Linked DNA regions of Sphaerotilus microaerophilus. Each later gene encodes a partner of the first gene's protein in a complex. Links are inferred from orthologs where the notes say so. Each region holds a gene or a part of one and is shown in the gene's direction. Other genes may lie near its edges. The genes, in order: nusB and rpsJ.

What was found.
Region 2: the proteins of nusB (region 1) and rpsJ are in contact, whole or in part, in a solved structure (PDB 3D3B), measured with the Escherichia coli proteins. The link is inferred for Sphaerotilus microaerophilus from one-to-one orthologs.

The regions. Positions count from the first base shown.
Region 1 is NZ_AP025730.1:4,748,694-4,755,649, forward strand. The notes cover bases 2,109-4,923. They hold nusB (transcription antitermination factor NusB), read left to right. Parts: upstream 2,109-3,161; coding sequence 3,162-3,686; downstream 3,687-4,923. Other genes in these bases: ribBA (bifunctional 3,4-dihydroxy-2-butanone-4-phosphate synthase/GTP cyclohydrolase II), read left to right, coding at 2,109-2,611; ribH (6,7-dimethyl-8-ribityllumazine synthase), read left to right, coding at 2,701-3,165; NGK70_RS20295 (pyridoxal phosphate-dependent aminotransferase), read left to right, coding at 3,683-4,923. Outside these bases: NGK70_RS20270 (type IV pilus modification PilV family protein), read left to right, coding at 1-171; bifunctional diaminohydroxyphosphoribosylaminopyrimidine deaminase/5-amino-6-(5-phosphoribosylamino)uracil reductase RibD, read left to right, coding at 300-1,430; more of ribBA, read left to right, coding at 1,511-2,108; more of NGK70_RS20295, read left to right, coding at 4,924-4,927; NGK70_RS20300 (serine/threonine-protein kinase), read left to right, coding at 4,982-6,397; ybgC (tol-pal system-associated acyl-CoA thioesterase), read left to right, coding at 6,400-6,810; protein TolQ, read left to right, coding at 6,807-6,956. UniProt on the Escherichia coli protein: Part of the processive rRNA transcription and antitermination complex (rrnTAC). The complex forms an RNA-chaperone ring around the RNA exit tunnel of RNA polymerase (RNAP).
Region 2 is NZ_AP025730.1:1,211,518-1,218,649, reverse strand. Bases 3,791-6,781 are described here. They hold rpsJ (30S ribosomal protein S10), read left to right. Parts: upstream 3,791-5,125; coding sequence 5,126-5,437; downstream 5,438-6,781. Other genes in these bases: NGK70_RS05280 (bacteriohemerythrin), read left to right, coding at 5,731-6,781; tuf (elongation factor Tu), read left to right, coding at 3,870-5,060. Also shown: NGK70_RS05310 (alpha-hydroxy acid oxidase), read right to left, coding at 1-344; rpsL (30S ribosomal protein S12), read left to right, coding at 562-939; rpsG (30S ribosomal protein S7), read left to right, coding at 1,111-1,581; fusA (elongation factor G), read left to right, coding at 1,658-3,760; more of NGK70_RS05280, read left to right, coding at 6,782-7,132. UniProt on the Escherichia coli protein: Involved in the binding of tRNA to the ribosomes. Part of the processive rRNA transcription and antitermination complex (rrnTAC). The complex forms an RNA-chaperone ring around the RNA exit tunnel of RNA polymerase (RNAP).

The DNA.
Region 1 (6,956 bases):
CGCATCGACAACCGCGAGCACCCCCTGCGCTACGCGGGGGTCGGCGAACCGCTGGGGGACCAGAACTTCCTCGTCGTGCGCGCGGCGGCCGGCTGCCCGCGCGACGCCCCTGCCAGCATGGGCGTGCCGGCCAACTGGGTGGATGACAGCACGGTCGCGCATCAGCCCTGACAATGCGCCATCGCGGTGCGCCTCCGGGGCGCACCGCCCCCTTGTCCCTCTGCATCTCCGTGACCCCTGTACCGAGCTTCCCCACCCAGACCGACCCCACCGCGTACAGCGCCGCCGACCAGGCCCACATGCAGCTCGCGCTGGACCTGGCCGAACAGGCCATCGGCCTGACCGAGCCCAACCCGCGCGTGGGCTGCGTCATCGCCACGCCGCAGGGGCAGGTGCTCGGCAGCGGCCACACCCAGCAGGCCGGCGGGCCGCACGCCGAGGTGATGGCGCTGCGCGCCGCGCGCGAGTCCGCTGGGGATGCGGCCCTGCGTGGCGCCACCGCCTATGTCACGCTGGAGCCCTGCGCCCATCACGGCCGCACGCCGCCCTGCGCCGATGCGCTCCTCGCCGCCGGCATCGCCCGCGTGGTGGCCAGCCTGCGTGACCCCTTTCCCCAGGTGGCCGGCCAGGGGCTGGTCCGGCTGGCCGCTGCGGGCGTGCGGGTGGAGCTGGGCCTGGGCGCCGCTCGCGCGCAGGAGCAGAACCTGGGCTTCTTCTCGCGCGTGCTGCGTGGCCGGCCCTGGGTGCGGCTGAAGATCGCCGCCAGCCTGGATGGGCTGACCGCCCTGCCCAACGGCCGCAGCCAGTGGATCACCGGCCCGGATGCGCGGCGCGACGGCCACGCCTGGCGCCAGCGCGCCGGCGCGGTGCTCACCGGCATCGGCACCGTGCGCGACGACGACCCGCGCCTGGACGTGCGCCTGGTGCCCAGCCCGCGCCAGCCGCTGCGCGTGCTGCTCGACAGCGGCCTGGCCGTCGACGCCAGCGCCCGGCTGCTGCAGCCGCCCGGTGACGTGCTGGTCTACACCGCGGCGGCGCCGGCCTGCGACCCCGGCTTCGACCCTGCCCGCATCCAGGTCATCCCCGCCCCGCCGCCGGACTCCGTGGCCGACGACCAGGCCCGCACCCGCGTGCACCTGGACAGCGTGCTGGCCGACCTGGCGCAGCGCGGCGTCAATGAACTGCACGTCGAGGCCGGGTACACGCTCAACGGCGCCTTCATCGCCGCCGACCTGGTCGACGAGCTGCTGCTCTACCTCGCCCCCAAGCTGCTCGGCCAGGGCCGCGGGCTGGCGTCCTTCGGGCCGCTGGTCACGCTCGACGGCGCGCCGCAGCTCGACTTTCAACGCATCGATCGCATCGGCGACGACCTGCGTGTGCTCGCCCGCCCGCGCGGGCGGCTCGCCGGCTGGCTCACTGACGCGGCCTGACGGCCCCCGCAAGCGCCGCCACGCGCCCGGCCGTCGGCCCTGCGGCGCGCGGCGGCTGACGCGGCGCCTACAATCCCAGGATGGCGATATCACCGATTCCTGAGCTGGTGGCTGAAATGGCGGCCGGCCGCATGGTCATCCTCGTTGACGAGGAAGACCGCGAGAACGAAGGCGACCTGGTCATGGCCGCCGACCTCGTGACCCCCGAGGCGGTCAACTTCATGGCCAAGTACGGCCGTGGACTGATCTGCCTGACGCTCACGCGCGAGCGCTGCGAGTTCCTGCAGCTGCCGCCGATGGCGCCGCGCAACGGCACCAAGCACGGCACCGCGTTCACCGTGTCGATCGAGGCGGCCGAGGGCATCTCCACCGGCATCTCGGCGGCCGACCGGGCCCGCACCGTGCAGGTGGCGGTGGCCCGCGAGACGCAGCCGCGCGACCTGGTGCAGCCCGGCCACATCTTCCCGCTGCAGGCGCAGGACGGCGGCGTGCTCATGCGCGCCGGCCACACCGAGGCCGGCTGCGACCTGGCCCGCATGGCCGGGCTGGCCCCCGCGTCGATGATCTGCGAGATCATGAACGATGACGGCACCATGGCCCGCCTGCCCGAGCTGGAGGTGTTCGCCAGGGAGCACGGCATCAAGATCGGCACCATCGCCGACCTGATCGCCTACCGCAGCCGCAACGAATCGCTGATCGAGCGCCTGGGTGAGCAGGCACTGACCACGCCCTGGGGCGATTTCCGCTGCAGCACCTACCGCGACCGCACCGGCCAGGTCCACCTGGCGCTGGCCGTGGGCCAGTGGCAGCCCGAGGACGAGGTGCTGGTGCGCGTGCACGAGCCGCTCTCGGTGCTGGACCTGCTGGACGCCAGCAACCGCCACTCCTGGGCCCTGCCCAAGGCGTTGACGGCGCTGCAAGCGGCTGGGCGCGGTGTCGCCGTGCTGCTCAATGCCGGACACGACGCCGAGGCCCTGCTCGGCCTGATCGCCCCCGCGACCACCGCGTCGGGGGCGACCGCCCGGCCCAGCGCGGCCGACCTGCGCACCTACGGCGTGGGCGTGCAGATCCTGCTGCAGCAGGGCGTGCGCCGCATGAAGCTGCTGAGCAACCGCCGTCGCATGCCCAGCATGACGGGCTACGGGCTGGAAGTCACCGGCTTCCTCTCCACGCAGGACTGAAACCCCGGCGGCAGGTTCCCGCCGCGGTGCGGCCCGCGCGGGCCGGTGCCGTGGCGAGGCCGTCGCGCCAAACCAACGAGGACCGACCCATGCAGGGTGCAGACAAGGGCGTTACCGCCGAACTCAACGGCGAAGACCTGCACGTGGCCATCGTGCAGGCCCGCTTCAACGCCGCCATCACCGAGCAGCTGGCCGAGAGCTGCATCGCCGAGTTGCTGGCGCTGGGCGTGGCGCGCAAGCACATCCGTCACGTCACCGTGCCGGGCGCGCTGGAGATCCCCATCGCACTGCAGACCCTGGCCGAGACCAAGGACCACGACGCGCTGATCGCCCTGGGCTGCATCATCCGCGGCGAGACCTACCACTTCGAACTGGTCGCCAACGAGAGTGGCGCGGGCGTGACCCGCGTGTCGCTGGACCACGGCCTGCCAGTCGCCAACGCCATCCTCACCGTCGAGAACGAGGCCCAGGCCTGGGCCCGCGCCGAAGAGAAGGGCCGCGACGCCGCCCGCGTGGTGGTCGAGATGGCCAACCTGCTGGGAGACCTGACGTGAACGCCCCTTCGGAAACCCCCGGCACCCGCGGCGCCCCTGCGGGCCCGAGCCCATCCGCCCAGAAGCCGCCGCGGCCCAAGTCGGCCCGCCGCCGCTCTCGCGAGCTGGCTCTGCAGGGTCTGTACGAGTGGCAGGTCAACCGTGCCGAGGCCCGCGTGGTGCATGCCCACATCCGCGAGCAGGACGAGTACAACCTCTGTGACAGCACCCACTTCGACGCCCTGCTGAGCGGCTGCATCGAGCAGGTCGCCATGCTGGACGCCGAGTTTGCGCCGCACCTGGACCGCAAGGTCACCGAACTGTCGCCGGTCGAGCACGGCGTGCTGCTGATTGGCACCTACGAGCTGCAGCACTGCCTGGACGTGCCCTATCGCGTCGTCATCAACGAGGCGGTCGAGCTGGCCAAGGTCTACGGCGGCACCGACGGCCACAAGTTCGTCAACGGCGTGCTCGACCGCACCGCCAAGGACCTGCGCGCCGCCGAGGTGGCCGCCTACCGGCCCGCCCCGCGCAAGGGATGACGAGCGCCCTCGCGTCGACCATGTCGGTCATGCCGACGGTGGCCGCGCCGCGCCTGGCCCGGCGCGTCGAGGTCATCGAGCCCTTCTGGGTGATGGAGTGCGCCAAGGCGGCCGACGTGATCGCCCGCAGCCCCGCCTGCGACCCGTTGCTCGGCGGCGAGCCGATGATCTACCTGAACATCGGCGAGCCCGACTTCACCGCACCGCCGCGCGTACAGGCCGCGGCGCAGCGCTGCATCGAATCCGGCCGCACGCAGTACACCCCCGCCACCGGCGCGCCGGCGCTGCGCGAGGCCATCGCGCAGTGGTACGCCACGCGCTGGAACGTGCCCGTCGACCCGGCACGCATCGTGGTCACCGCCGGTGCCTCCGCGGCGCTGCAGCTGCTCACGCTCGCACTGGTCGAACCGGGCGATGAATTCCTGATGCCCGACCCCTGCTACCCCTGCAACCGCCACTTCATGACGGCGGCCGGGGGCAGCGCGCGGCTGTTGCCGGCCGGGCCGGCGCAGCGCTTCCAGCTCGACGCCGCCTCGGTGGACGCCGCCTGGGGCCCGGCCACGCGCGGCGTGATGCTGGCCTCGCCGTCCAACCCCACCGGCACGCGCATCGCCTTCGACGAGCTGGAGCGCATCGTCGCCGCGGTGCGCCAGCGCGGCGGACTGACGATCGTCGACGAGATCTACCTCGGCCTGAGCTACGACGACCCGGCGCTCGGTGCGGCACGCAGCGCGCTGGAACTCGGCGATGATGTGCTGGTGGTCAACAGCTTCTCGAAGTACTTCGGCATGACCGGCTGGCGCCTGGGCTGGCTGGTGCTGCCACCCGCGCTGGTCGCCCCCATCGAGAAGCTGGCGCAGAACCTCTACATCTGCGCCTCGTCGGTGGCCCAGCACGCGGCGGTGGAGTGCTTCCACCCCGACAGCCTGGCCGAATGCGAGCGCCGCCGCGACGAGATGCGCGCGCGCCGCGACTTCGTCGTGCCCGCACTCGAAGCGCTCGGCCTGCCGGTGCCGGTGCAGCCCGACGGCGCCTTCTACGTCTGGTTCGACACGAGCCGCCACGCCGCCGACAGCTGGACCTTCTGCTTCGACATGATGGAGCGTGCCCACGTCGCGCTGACCCCGGGACGCGACTTCGGCCTGGCCGACACGGGACGCTACGCCCGGCTGTCCTTCGCCAGCGCCCTGCCCCAACTGCGCAGCGCGCTGGGCCGCCTGGAGCGTGTCCTGGCAGGCTGAATCCGGGGTATCGTCTCGATTTCGCATTTCGATGCGGCCCAACCACCAGCGCCCATGAACCGTCCAGAACGAGAGCGCGCCCTCGCGGCCGAAGACCGGCGCGCGACCACCGAGACCGCGCCTGGCCTGAGCTGGACCGACGAGGTGGCCACCCTGGCTCCCGACCCCTCGCTGGGCGACACCACCGGCCCCATCACCGAGCCGGCGCCATTGACCATGCCCGGGGAGCTGGGCCCCGAACTCACCGGCCCGCTCGACAGCGAATGGATGCGCCTGCCCAGCGACGACGAGGCCGAGCGCCGTGCCCTGGCGCGCGCGCCGCTGCCGCTGGGCGATACCGGCCTGGACGCCGTCGATACCCAGCGCCTGCACCCGCCTCCGGGCCCCCAGGCGCCGCCGGTGAGCAGCAGCGTGATGCCGCTGTCGGGCCAGATCGGCCGCTACACCCTGGAACACCGGCTCGGCTCCGGCGGACTGGGCACGGTCTGGTCGGCCTATGACACCGTGCTGGCGCGCCAGGTGGCCATCAAGACGCTGCCGCTGCACATGCCCGCGGCCGAACGCGAGGCGATCGCCGAGCGCGTGCTCGACGAGGCCCGCGCCGCCGCCCGCCTGAGCCACCCGCACATCGTCACGGTGCACGACGCCGGCATCGCCGGCGAGGGCGCCTACCTGGCGATGGAGCTGCTGCGCGGCAAGGACCTGGCCGAGCTGCTGCGCAGCGGCTGGCAGCCCACGCCCGAGCAGGCTGCGCTGATCGTGCGGCGCGTCGCCGACGCGCTGGGCTACGCGCACAGCAAGGGCGTGATCCACCGCGACATCAAGCCGGCCAACATCTTCATGGTCGGGCGCACCCGCCCGGTGGTGCTGGACTTCGGCATCGCCCGGCTGATCCATCAGGATGGCGACAACGGCCCGGCACTGGGCTCGCCCTACTACGCCGCGCCCGAGCAGTTCGACGGGCGCGAGTGCGACCAGCGCAGCGACGTCTACTCGCTCGGCGTGGTGCTCTACGAGCTGCTGTGCGGCCTGCGGCCCTACCAGGGCAGCCGGCTGCAGGAGATCCGCGCGGCGGTGCGCGCCGGCAATGCGCCGCCGCCCAGCCAGTACCGGGCGGGCGTCCCCGCGGCGCTGGAAGCCATTGCGATGCGGGCCATCTCCCGCGACCCGGCGCAGCGCCAGCGCTCGGCCGGTGCGCTGGCGCGCGAGCTGCGCGCCTGGCTGGCCGGCCTGGCCCCCACGGAAACGCCCTCGGGCGCCGCCGAGGCGCCCCGCCCCGTGCCCCTGCCCAGCACCGGTCTGGGCGGCCTGGGTGCCCTGCCTAGCTACCCCCCTCCTGCGGTGCCGGCGCTGCACGGCCCCGACGACGACGCCCCCAGCAGCAGCCACCCGCTGCGCAGCCTGATCTGGGCCGTGGCGGGCACGGCCATCGCGGTGCTCGCTGCCTGGCTGCTGTGGAAGGCCCGCTGACGATGGGTACGGCAGCGACGTACCACTGGCCGGTGCGCATCTACTGGGAGGACACCGACGCTGGCGGCGTGGTCTTCTACGCCAACTACCTGAAGTTCTTCGAGCGCGCCCGCACCGAGTGGCTGCGCGACCTGGGCTTCTCGCAGCAGGCCATGCGCGACACGGACGCCGCCATCTTCGTCGTCACCGACACGGCGGTGCAGTACCGCCAGCCGGCGCGGCTCGACGACGAGCTGCGCATCACGGTGCAGCTCGTCGAGGCCGGCCGCGCCAGCCTGGCGCTGCAGCAGCAGGCGCTGCGCGGCGACACGCTGCTGGCCGAGGGCCGCATCCGCATCGGCTGCGTCGATGCCGGGAACTTCCGGCCGCGCCGCATCCCCAACGCCATCCTGGAACGGATCAACCCTGCATGAATCAGGACCTCAACATCCTGCACCTCGTCACCCAGGCCAGCCTGGTGGTGCAACTCGTGATGGCCATCCTGCTGATGGTGTCGCTGGCCAGCTGGACGGTGATCTTCGGCAAGCTCGTCGGCCTGCGCCGGGTGCGTGGCGACAAC
Region 2 (7,132 bases), 3.5 Mb from region 1 along the record:
TCGATCGAACAGATGCTCATCGTCGACAGGGTGAAGGGCACGCCGAAGGCCTCGGCAGCGCGTGCGGCCAGGATCTCGCCGTCGGCGTGCTGCATGCCCGTGAGCCCCGTGGGCGCCAGCGCCACCGGCATGCGCACGTCCACACCGGCCATCGTGGCTGCCGTGGACCGGTGCTCCAGGTTCACCGCCACGCGCTGACGCAGCTTGATCTTCTGGAACTCGCTCTCGTTGGCTCGGTAGGTCGACTCGGTCCAGGAGCCGGTGTCAACGTACTCGTAGAACATGCGCGGCACACGGCGGCGCGCCAACTGGCGCAGATCTTCGATCTCGGTGATGACGGGCAAGGCGATCTCCTCGTGTGATTCTTGGGTGCGATTCCGTGCGACCAGGGATCGCCAAGATCCTACCGTGAGGTCACGCCTTGCCGGCCCCCACCCCTTGCCCCTATAATCTTCGGCTTTTCCGTTCATGCTGCGCTCATTGCGGGCTGCCAGCTGCAGACGGGAAGAGGAACAAGGTCCACCGTGGACCTGCGTAACTTCAAACGGGAACAAGTTACCTATGCCGACCATCAACCAGCTCGTGCGCCAAGGCCGTCAGGCCGAGGTCACGAAGTCCAAGTCGCCTGCGATGCAGAACTGCCCGCAGCGCCGCGGTGTTTGCACCCGCGTCTACACCACCACCCCGAAGAAGCCGAACTCGGCGCTTCGCAAGGTCGCCAAGGTGCGTCTGACCAACGGTTTCGAGGTGATCTCGTACATCGGCGGTGAAGGCCACAACCTGCAGGAGCACAGCGTCGTGCTGGTGCGCGGCGGCCGGGTCAAGGATCTGCCGGGTGTGCGCTATCACATCGTGCGCGGCTCGCTCGACCTGCAAGGTGTCAAGGACCGCAAGCAATCGCGCTCCAAGTACGGCGCCAAGCGCCCCAAGAAGGCCTGATCGGCGTTCTGACAAACGGTGGTCACATCCGGCTGTCAGGCTGGCGTGTGAAAGATTGCGGCAGGTCGACGCCCCAGAGTGGCGGGCCGTGCCGAGTAAGTGGATGACCCGTGAGTCGTGGTCGTCCAGGGTGCCGGGCAACCAGCACCAACTGAAGATGAAGGAAGAGAAATGCCTCGTCGTCGCGAAGTACCCAAGCGCGAGATCCTGCCGGACCCGAAGTTCGGTTCGGTCGATCTGTCCAAGTTCATGAACGTGATCATGGAGTCCGGCAAGAAGGCCGTGGCTGAGCGGATCATCTACGGCGCCCTCGATCAGGTCGAGAAGAAGGCCGGCAAGGATCCGCTGGAAGTGTTCCTGACCGCGCTGAACAACGTGAAGCCCATGGTCGAAGTCAAGAGCCGCCGCGTCGGTGGCGCGAACTACCAAGTTCCCGTGGAAGTTCGCCCCATCCGCCGCATGGCCCTGGCCATGCGTTGGCTGAAGGAATCGGCCCGCAAGCGCAGCGAGAAGTCGATGGCCCAGCGCCTCGCCAACGAACTGCTGGAGGCCTGCGAAGGCCGCGGCGGCGCGATGAAGAAGCGCGACGAAGTGCACCGCATGGCAGAAGCCAACAAGGCCTTCTCGCACTTCCGCTTCTGATCTAACGTTCTGTAGCCGCTCAGGGTTTCTGCTGACCCCGGGCGGCTTTCGCCATTTCTGGCTTTTGGAGTGACACATGGCACGTCAAACCCCCATCGAGCGCTACCGCAACATCGGTATCTCGGCGCACATCGATGCCGGCAAGACCACCACGACCGAGCGCATCCTCTTCTACACCGGTGTGAACCACAAGATCGGTGAAGTGCACGATGGTGCGGCCACGATGGACTGGATGGAGCAGGAGCAGGAGCGCGGCATCACGATCACGTCGGCCGCGACGACCTGTTTCTGGAAGGGCATGGACATGTCCTATCCGGAACACCGCTTCAACATCATCGACACCCCGGGGCACGTCGACTTCACCATCGAGGTGGAGCGTTCGATGCGCGTGCTCGACGGCGCTTGCATGGTGTACTGCGCAGTCGGCGGCGTGCAGCCCCAGTCGGAGACCGTCTGGCGCCAGGCCAACAAGTACAAGGTGCCCCGCCTCGCGTTCGTCAACAAGATGGACCGCACCGGCGCGAACTTCTTCAAGGTCTATGACCAGATGAAGACCCGCCTGAAGGCCAACCCGGTCGCGGTGGTGATCCCCATCGGCGCCGAGGACACCTTCAAGGGCGTGGTCGACCTGCTGAAGATGAAGGCCATCTTCTGGGACGAGGCGTCGCAGGGCATGAAGTTCACCTTCGAGGACATCCCCGCCGATCTGCAGGCTCAGGCCCAGGAGTGGCGCGAAAAGATGGTCGAAGCCGCCGCCGAGGCGACCGAGGACCTGATGAACAAGTACCTCGAAACGGGTGATCTGACCGAGGACGAGATCAAGCTGGCGATCCGCACGCGCACCATCGCCTGCGAGATCCAGCCCATGCTGTGCGGCACCGCGTTCAAGAACAAGGGCGTGCAGCGCATGCTCGACGCCGTGATCGACTACCTGCCCTCCCCGGTGGACATCCCCCCGGTGACCGGCACGGACGATGACGACAAGGAAGTCTCTCGCAAGGCGGACGACAAGGAAAAGTTTGCTGCGCTGGCCTTCAAACTGATGACCGACCCGTTCGTCGGTCAGCTGACCTTCGTGCGCGTGTATTCCGGCGTGCTGAACTCCGGCTCGACGGTGTACAACCCGATCCGCGGCAAGAAGGAGCGCATCGGCCGGATCCTGCAGATGCACGCCAACCAGCGTGAGGAAATCAAGGAGATCCTGGCCGGCGACATCGCCGCCTGCGTGGGCCTGAAGGAAGTCACCACGGGCGAAACCCTGTGCGACATCGACGCGCCGATCACGCTGGTGAAGATGATCTTCCCGGAGCCGGTGATCTCGCAGGCCGTCGAGCCCAAGACCAAGGCCGACCAGGAAAAGATGGGCATCGCGCTGGGTCGCCTGGCCGCCGAGGATCCGTCGTTCCGCGTGCGCACCGACGAGGAGTCCGGCCAGACCATCATCTCCGGCATGGGCGAGCTGCACCTGGAGATCATTGTCGACCGCATGAAGCGCGAGTTCGGCGTGGAAGCCAACGTGGGCAAGCCGCAGGTGGCCTACCGCGAAACCATCCGCTCCAAGGTCGAAGGCGTGGACGGCAAGTTCGTGCGCCAATCGGGCGGCAAGGGCCAGTACGGCCACGTCGTGCTGACCGTCGAGCCGCAGGAGCCGGGCAAGGGCTTCGAGTTCGTCGATGCGATCAAGGGCGGCGTGGTGCCGCGCGAGTTCATCCCCGCGGTGGAAAAGGGCCTGATCGACACGCTGCCCAACGGCGTGCTGGCCGGCTTCCCGGTGGTGGACGTCAAGGTCACGCTGACCTTCGGTTCGTACCACGAAGTGGACTCGAACGAAAACGCCTTCAAGATGGCGGCTTCGATGGGCTTCAAGGACGCTTGCCGCAAGGCCAGCCCCGTGATCCTGGAGCCGATGATGGCCGTGGAAGTCGAGACCCCGGAAGACTACGCCGGTACCGTGATGGGCGATCTGTCCTCGCGTCGCGGCATGGTGCAGGGCATGGACGACATGGTCGGTGGCGGCAAGATCATCAAGGCGGAGGTCCCCCTGTCCGAGATGTTCGGCTACTCGACCTCGCTGCGCTCGGCCACCCAGGGTCGCGCGACCTACACGATGGAGTTCAAGCACTACAGCGAAGCTCCTCGCAACGTCGCCGAAGCCATCATCACGGCCCGTTCGAAGTAATTTTCACTGGTCTTCGTCCTGGGGACGCGTGCTGCCGGCGGCATGCGACTTGAACCCAGGGCGGAAACCTTAAACCGACCACCGGCAACGCTCTTTCCCGGAGAAAGCAATGGCAAAAGAAAAGTTTGAACGTACCAAGCCGCACGTGAACGTGGGGACCATTGGACACGTGGACCACGGCAAGACGACGCTGACGGCGGCGATCACGACCGTGCTGTCGGCCAAGTTCGGTGGCACCGCCAAGGCCTACGACCAGATCGACGCGGCGCCGGAAGAGAAGGCGCGCGGCATCACCATCAACACCGCGCACGTCGAGTACGAGACGGCCAACCGTCACTACGCGCACGTGGACTGCCCGGGACACGCCGACTATGTGAAGAACATGATCACCGGCGCGGCCCAGATGGACGGTGCGATCCTGGTGTGCTCGGCCGCTGACGGTCCGATGCCCCAGACCCGCGAGCACATCCTGCTGTCGCGTCAGGTGGGCGTGCCCTACATCATCGTCTTCCTGAACAAGGCCGACATGGTGGACGACGAAGAGCTGCTCGAACTGGTCGAGATGGAAGTTCGCGAGCTCCTGTCCAAGTACGACTTCCCCGGCGACGACACCCCGATCATCAAGGGCTCGGCCAAGCTGGCGCTCGAAGGCGACAAGGGTCCCCTGGGCGAAGAAGCCATCATGAAGCTGGCTGACGCGCTGGATACCTACATCCCGACGCCCGAGCGCGCCATTGATGGCACCTTCCTGATGCCCGTGGAAGACGTGTTCTCGATTTCGGGTCGTGGCACCGTGGTGACCGGCCGTATCGAGCGCGGCATCATCAAGGTCGGCGAGTCCATCGAAATCGTGGGCATCAAGGCCACCCAGACCACCACCTGCACCGGCGTGGAAATGTTCCGCAAGCTGCTGGACCAAGGTCAGGCGGGCGACAACGTGGGCATCCTGCTGCGCGGCACCAAGCGTGAAGACGTCGAGCGCGGCCAAGTGCTGTGCAAGCCGGGCTCCATCAAGCCGCACACCCACTTCACGGGCGAGGTGTACGTGCTGTCGAAGGAAGAGGGTGGGCGCCACACCCCGTTCTTCAACAACTACCGCCCGCAGTTCTACTTCCGCACCACCGACGTGACCGGCGCCATCGAGCTGCCGGCCGACAAGGAAATGGTGATGCCGGGTGACAACGTGTCGATCACGGTCAAGCTGATTGCCCCGATCGCCATGGAAGAAGGCCTGCGCTTCGCCATCCGTGAAGGCGGCCGCACCGTCGGTGCTGGCGTCGTCGCCAAGATCATCGAGTAATTGCATGACCGGCCGACCAGGCAGAGACACCCGGTCGGCCTCATCGCTCTTTTGAAGGAACCGTCATGCAAAAGCAAAAGATCCGCATCCGCCTGAAGGCGTTCGACTACAAGCTGATCGATCAATCGGCCCTGGAAATCGTCGACACCGCCAAGCGCACCGGCGCGATCGTCAAGGGTCCCGTGCCCCTGCCGACGCGCATGCAGCGTTTCGACATCCTGCGCTCGCCGCACGTCAACAAGACCAGCCGCGACCAGTTCGAGATCCGCACCCACCAGCGCCTGATGGACATCGTCGACCCGACGGACAAGACCGTCGACGCGCTGATGAAGCTGGACCTGCCGGCTGGCGTGGACGTCGAGATCAAGCTGCAGTGATGCATTGATTTCCCGCTCTGGCAGTTGCTGCCGGATCAGGCCCCTGTAGAAGCGCCCCCGGCGCCGAAGCAGGGGTTTTTCCTTTCCGGGCCCGGGGCGGTTGCGGATCGTATCCGCCGGGCCGGGTGGCACACTTGTGGGCGACATGTCCCTCCGAGTCAACGCTGGCCATCCGGTCCTGCCACGCGCCGTCGCAGCGCGCGCGAAACGCCTGCGACCTTGCTCAGGAGCGCCGCTTCGAGCACGGTCGAGGTGGTCCACTGTCTGTGCCTGCGGGTCTCTGGGTCTCTTGAATGGTCCGCTTCGGCAGCGCTGCAGCAACCCATCCCCCTTGTATGCCCTACAACGTCGAAATCTTCCCGTGGAGTGACAACTTCGCCACCGGCATCGAGAAGATCGATGAACAGCACCGGCGGCTGATCGATTTGCTCAATGTGCTGGTCGGGCACCTGGCCTTCCAGTCTGACGCGCCCGCCCTGGGCAAGATTTTCGATGAGCTGAAGGACTACACCGCCGTCCATTTCTCGACCGAGGAAGCGATCTGGAGTGCCTACTTCGGCGATGACGCCTGGGCCGAATGGCATCGGAACGCCCACGGCGACTTCATCGGCAAGCTGAAGGACATCAAGTCCCGGGAAACCGAGGAAACGGCCGACGAGGTCATCGAGGAAATCGTCCAGTTCCTCACCCATTGGCTTGCCCTGCACATCATCGAGTCGGACAAGCGCATGGCCAAGGTGGTGCTGGCGCTGCCCTCAGGCATGTCGCTGGCGCAGGCCAAGGATCTGGCGGACATAGAGATGTCCGGTGCCACCCGGGTACTGATCGACACGGTGATGGGCATGTACGACAAGCTCGCCAACCGGACGATCCAGCTGACCCGGGAGATCAACCGTCGGATCAAGGCGGAAGCGGAGTTGCGTGCCACCCAGTCGGAATTGGAGCGCCTGCGCGACGAGGCGGTGGCAGCCAGCCTAGCCAAAAGCGCCTTCCTGGCCCACATGAGCCACGAGATCCGCACCCCGATGAGCTCCATCCTGGGTCTGACGCACCTGCTGCAAGGCAGCATCGACAACCCCGAACACCTGGAGAACCTGCGCAGCATCGTCGGGTCGACCCGGCATCTGTTGGGCATCATCAACAACGTGCTCGACTATTCCCGGCTCGAGGCCGAGCGCATGGAGATCGAGGAGGTTCCGATCCATTTCGACACGCTGTTCGACAATGTGCGCAGCATGCTGATCGACCGGGTACAGGCGAAGCGGCTGGAACTGGCGGTCGCGCTGGATCCGGCGTTGGCGCAAATGCAGCTGATGGGTGATTCAATGCGCATCAGTCAGATCCTGATCAACTACATCGGCAACGCCGTCAAGTTCACCCAACAGGGCAGCATCACCCTGCGCTCACGGCTGCTGGACGATCAGGGCGAGCGCGTGAAAGTGCGTTTCGAAGTCACCGACACCGGCGTCGGCATCTCGGCCGAGAACCAGGCGCGCATCTTCGGCGCCTTCGAGCAGGCGGAGGTATCCACCTCGCGCAAGTTCGGCGGCAGCGGCCTTGGCCTGGCCATTTCGAAGCAGCTGGCCCAGTTGATGGACGGCGAAGTGGGCGTGGACAGCACCCCAGGGCAAGGCAGCACGTTCTGGTTCACCGCAAGCCTCAAGCGCGACGCACCACGGGCATCGGAGCCGCTGG